One region of the Thermus oshimai DSM 12092 genome, then DNA from elsewhere that is predicted to be linked to it. Evidence: riboswitches for the same ligand, from Rfam matches in the RefSeq annotation. Region 1 holds a riboswitch; the other holds the start of a gene.
The links. A riboswitch is a leader RNA that binds a small molecule or an ion and turns the genes downstream of it on or off. The one in region 1 is predicted to bind thiamine pyrophosphate.

Region 1 (2,375 bases):
GCCCAGGTTGTAGAAGACCGCGGCCCAAAGGAGGAGGAAGAGGGTGCCGTAGAGGTCCAGGGGGAGGAGGCCCCTGGGCCCCGCCAGGGCCAAAAGGGCCAGGGCCACCACCGGGGTGGGGAGGACGAAGGGGAGGAGGGTGAGGGCGAGGAGGACCTCCCGCCCGGGAAAACGGTGGCGGAAAAGCAGGGCGAGGGGCAGGGCCAGGGCCAGGGAAAGCCCGGCGGAAAGGAGGCCGTACTCCAGGCTAAAGAGGTAGCGCCCCAGGTAGTAGGGGTTCTGGAGGACCCTAACAACCCCCTCCCCCACCCCCAGGCGGAGGAGGGAAAGAAGGGGGTAGAAGAGGGCGAAGGCCAGGAAGAGGTAAAGGGGGAGGAACCTCAAAGGAACATGCTCCTAACCATCTCCACAAGGTGGGAGAAAGGAACCCACCTTTGGGGCCCCCGCCGAAGCGCAAGCTCCGGCGGGGCGCTCAGCGCCGGGCCCTCCGCACCGCCTCCGGGCTTTGCCCCTGGAGGACCACCTTGGTCCACTCCTCAATCCAGCGCTCCCGGCCCTCCGCCATGCGCCCCGGGTCCAGGCGCACGCTGCCCAAGGGCTCGGGGGCGAAGCGGAAGACCTCGGGGAGCCTGGCGTCCCGCCGGGCGGGGTACATCCACATCTCCGTGGGCAGGTTCTCCTGCACGGGGCGGGAGAGGAGCCAGTCTATGAGCTTCCGGGCCCCCTCGAGGTTTTTCGTCCCCTTCAGGATGCCCGCAAACTCCACCTGGAAGAAGGCGAGCTCGGGGAAGAGGTTCCCCGTGGGGGGCTCCCGGTACCGCCCCTCGGAGTAGTAGACCTCCGCCGCGGGGCTCGTGGTGTAGGAGACCACCAGGGGCCGGTCCCCCTTGTAGAGGCTGAAGTGGGTGTAGTAGGCCTCGCTCCAGCCCTTGGCCACCCGCACGCCCCCGTCCCTGAGGGCCGCCCAGAAGTCCAGGTACCCGTCCTCCCCAAAGCGGCCCACGGTGGCCATGAGGAAGGCCAGGCCCGGGGAGCTGGTGGCGGGGTTCTGCACCACGAGAAGCCTCGCGTACTCCGGCCGGGTGAGGTCGGAAGGGGTCTTGGGGAGGGGGCGGTCCTGGAAGTAGGCCTTGTGGTAGTTCAGGCTCACCCAGCCGTAGTCCACGGGAAGGGCCCGGAAGGTGGGGTCCAGGAGGAGCGTGGCCTTGAGGTTTTTAATCTCCGGGCTCCGGTAGGGCAGGAGGATGTCCGCCTCCAGGGCCCGGGAGAGGAAGGTGTTGTCCAGGCCGTAAAGGACGTCGGCGATGGGGGCACTCTTGGTGAGGATGGCCCGGTTCAGCACCTCCCCCGCGTCCCCCGCCTTGAGGACGCGGAGCTTAAGGCCCGTCTGCCGTTCAAACTGGGCGATGAGCGCCTTGTCCAGGGAGAAGCTCTCGTGGGTGAGGAGCGTAACCTCCTGGGCCAGGGCCAGGGCCAACAGGACCAAGACCGAAAGGAACCTTTTCATGGCAACCCTCCTGTCACCGGGAGGGCGTCACCTTCCCTACGCCGGCATTACCCGGATCAGGTTCCAAGGGTCTCTCTCAGCCCCAAGGAGGGGCACCCCCGGTGACGAGGCCTATTCTACTCCCCCGCGCCGGTGGGGCTTCCCACCAAGGCCCTGAGGGCCCGCGCAAGGGCGGCCTCAAAGGCCTCGGGGGCGTCTATCCAGGGGTAGTGGCCTGCCCCCGGAAGGACCTGAAGGCCCGCGGAAAGCCTCTCCGCCACCTCCTCCGCGTAGGGGTAGCTGGTGCCGTCCTGCTCCCCCACGATGACCTCCACCGGGCGCCTAGCGGGGCGGAGGTAAGGGGTGTAGTCCAGGCGCCAGAGGCCATTCTGGTAAAAGGCCAGGGCGGGGGCGTCCGGGCCCAGGATCCCCGAGCCCTCCACCACCCACTCGTACTCCAGGCGGCCGTGGGGGGTGGGGAACATGAGGCGGTCAAAGAGGGCCTTGGGCTCCGCCCTCTCCAGGGCGGCCTTCAGGTTGGCCTCGGGGTCGGGAAGGGGGCTAAGCTCCGCGGCCTCCGCCAGCCGGGCCGCCAGCCAGGGGAAGTTCACCCAGGGGCCTAGGAGCAAAACCCCCTCCACCCCGGGGTAGCGGCGGAGGACCTCCAGGGCCACGAGGGCCCCGAAGCCGTGGGCCAGGAGGTGGAAGCGCTCCAGGCCCAAGGCCTCGGCCAGGGCCAGGGTGTCCTCCACCAGAGCATCTACGGTGAAAAGCCGGGGGTCTTGGGGAAGCTCCAGGCTCCGGCCCGAGCCCCGCTGGTCAAAGTAGATGGTCCGGAAGCCCTGGAGGTACTCCCCCAAGCCCTCCCGCAGGGCGTAGGCGTTCCCCC
Region 2 (2,375 bases), on a different contig from region 1:
TTGCCGCTTGCGGTGGACCAGGCGGTGGGGGCAACCAGGGGGGTATGTCCCAGCAGGAGTTTGGCCAGGCCTTGGACGAACACACCCAAACGCAACAGCAGGTCGTCCAGCAACTCATCCAAGATCCTGCGTTCCAGGCTTTCCTGGGGAATCCGATGGATGGTCTGAGCCTAGAATCGCTCGCCCTAGCACCTTTTGGAGGGACTTTGCCCGGTTTCTTCCCCTTCCCGGGCCTTCGTCCCCTAAACCACCCCTCTGAGAATCATGCACTTCCCCGGGGAGGCTGGGACTATACCGCCGATCCCAACAACCCCACGCCCTATGACCCTCGGTCCCCTTATGACCTAGGTGTGAAGTGGACCGCGTCGGGCCAGGTGGCGGAGCTCCTGGTGGACTGGGACAACGGCAGGGCCACCCTTTGGCCTCACGATCAGAGCGGCCAGAGCTGGGAAGCCCCCCAGGCGGCCCAGGCCCATATGACCTTAGGGGACGATGAGGTTGGCCACGCTGACTTTGAGGCCACCTGGTATAACTGCAGCGCCGCCAGCACCTACATCCTGGAACCCACCCGGCTTGCTTTCTCTGGCTACCTTGGCCAGACAGCCCAGCTCAACTGGGATGCCTCCTACCAGCTTACCGAAGGCGCCCAGGACCGGATCCAAGCTGCGCTTGACCTCTCCACCCAGGGCACCAATCCCACTTCCGGCCTCTCCCTGGAGCTCACCCTGAACGGGCAGCTTACCCGGGGTGCCAACTGCTTCACCCAGAGCTTCCAGCCCCAAAGCGGTTCCTTCACCCTGACCTCCCAGGTGGGTTCGGAGAACATGGTCTTCCAACTCCAGGTCACCAACGTTCAGTGGAACCCCGACGGCCGACCCATTCGGGTGGATCTGAACGGCTACGTGGACCACAACAACCAGCGGGCGGTGAGCTTTAGCGGGTATCTCGATGAAGAAGACCTGAACGGCACGGATCCCTGCCCTGGGGAGGACGTAACCCTTACTTTCCGCGACGGATCGGTTAGCCTAGAGGCATGGCTCCAGGACCAGGGTGCCTGCCGGCCGTAGAGGGGTGGGGGTAGCCCTGGGGTTAACCGAGCTTTGAGCTAGGCCGGCCAGTTTGAGGGGTTGGGCCCGGTTCCTCCGAAAGGGGGCCGGGCCCAGAGTGTGTCCACCCCCCTTTTCCGCCCCACCCCTCTGCTATAGTGGAGGGGACAGGCTAGGGGTGCCCCAATGGAGGGGCTGAGAGCTGGGTCCTTCCCAGCAACCCTTGGAACCTGATCCGGGTAATGCCGGCGGAGGGAAGCCTATGCGGAAGACCCCCCACACAACCCACCCCTTCCTCAGGCCGCGTGGGCCTCGGCCGCCGGCCTGAGGGGGTGAAAGGTTGCTCGGCAGGCTCTATTTGGTGGTGACCCCGCGCCCGGGCTGGACCTTTGAGGAGACCTTGGCGCGCACGGAGAGGGCCCTGGCCGGCGGGGTGGAGGTTTTGCAGCTTAGGGCCAAGGACTGGGAGGCGAGGCCCACCCTGGCCCTAGGGGAGAGGATGCTGGCCCTGGCCCGGCGCTACGGGGTGCCCTTTTTCCTCAACGACCGGCCCGATCTGGCGGCCCTCCTGGGGGCGGACGGGGTCCACCTGGGCCAGGGGGACCTGACCCCGGAGGAGGCCCGGCGGTTCTTCGGGGGCCTCTTGGGCCGCTCCACCCACGCCCCGGAGCAGGCCCTAAGGGCCCTTAGGGAGGGGGCGGACTACCTCTCCGTGGGGCCCATCTGGGAGACCCCCACCAAGCCCGGGCGGAAGGCGGCGGGGCTTTCCTACGTGCGCTGGGCCGCGGAAAACCTGGGGGAGAAGCCCTGGTACGCCATCGGGGGGATCAGCCTGGAGAACCTGGACCAGGTCCTGGAAGCAGGGGCCCAAGGGATCGTGGTGGTCCGGGCCATCCTGGACGCGGAGGACCCCGAGGGGGCGGCCCGGGCCTTCCGGAGGAGGCTCTATGGTCTTCCTTAACGGCAAGCCCCTGCCCCTCGAGGGCAAGACCCTGAAGGAGGTCCTGGCGGAGCTGGGCGTGGAGCCCGAGCGGGTGGCCGTCCTCCTCAACGAGGAGGCCTTTCCCGGCCACGCCCTCCCCGAGCGCCCCCTGGAGGAGGGGGACGTGGTGGAGGTGGTGGCCCTGATGCAAGGAGGCTAGATGGACGCCTGGAGGGTAGGGAAGAGGGAGCTTAGAAGCCGCCTCATCCTGGGAAGCGGCAAGTTCAAGGACTTTGGGGTCATGCGGGAGGCCATAAGGGCCGCGGGGGCGGAGGTGGTCACGGTCTCCGTGCGCCGGGTGGAGCTCAAGGCCCCGGGGCACGTGGGCCTCCTGGAGGCGTTGGAGG

Region 2: it holds a riboswitch for thiamine pyrophosphate, as region 1 does, so the genes downstream of both, thiE (thiamine phosphate synthase) here and B043_RS0103995 (thiamine ABC transporter substrate-binding protein) in region 1, are expected to answer to the same signal.

The regions. Positions count from the first base shown of each region.
Region 1 is NZ_KB890603.1:326,788-329,162, reverse strand. It holds gene B043_RS0104000 (ABC transporter permease) at 1-384, opposite strand, end outside; gene B043_RS0103995 (thiamine ABC transporter substrate-binding protein) at 473-1,507, opposite strand; TPP riboswitch at 1,523-1,617, opposite strand; gene B043_RS0103990 (alpha/beta fold hydrolase) at 1,624-2,375, opposite strand, start outside.
Region 2 is NZ_KB890621.1:6,861-9,235, reverse strand. It holds gene B043_RS0109410 (hypothetical protein) at 351-1,067, shown strand; TPP riboswitch at 1,211-1,320, shown strand; gene thiE (thiamine phosphate synthase) at 1,387-2,007, shown strand; gene thiS (sulfur carrier protein ThiS) at 1,994-2,188, shown strand; gene B043_RS0109395 (thiazole synthase) at 2,189-2,375, shown strand, end outside.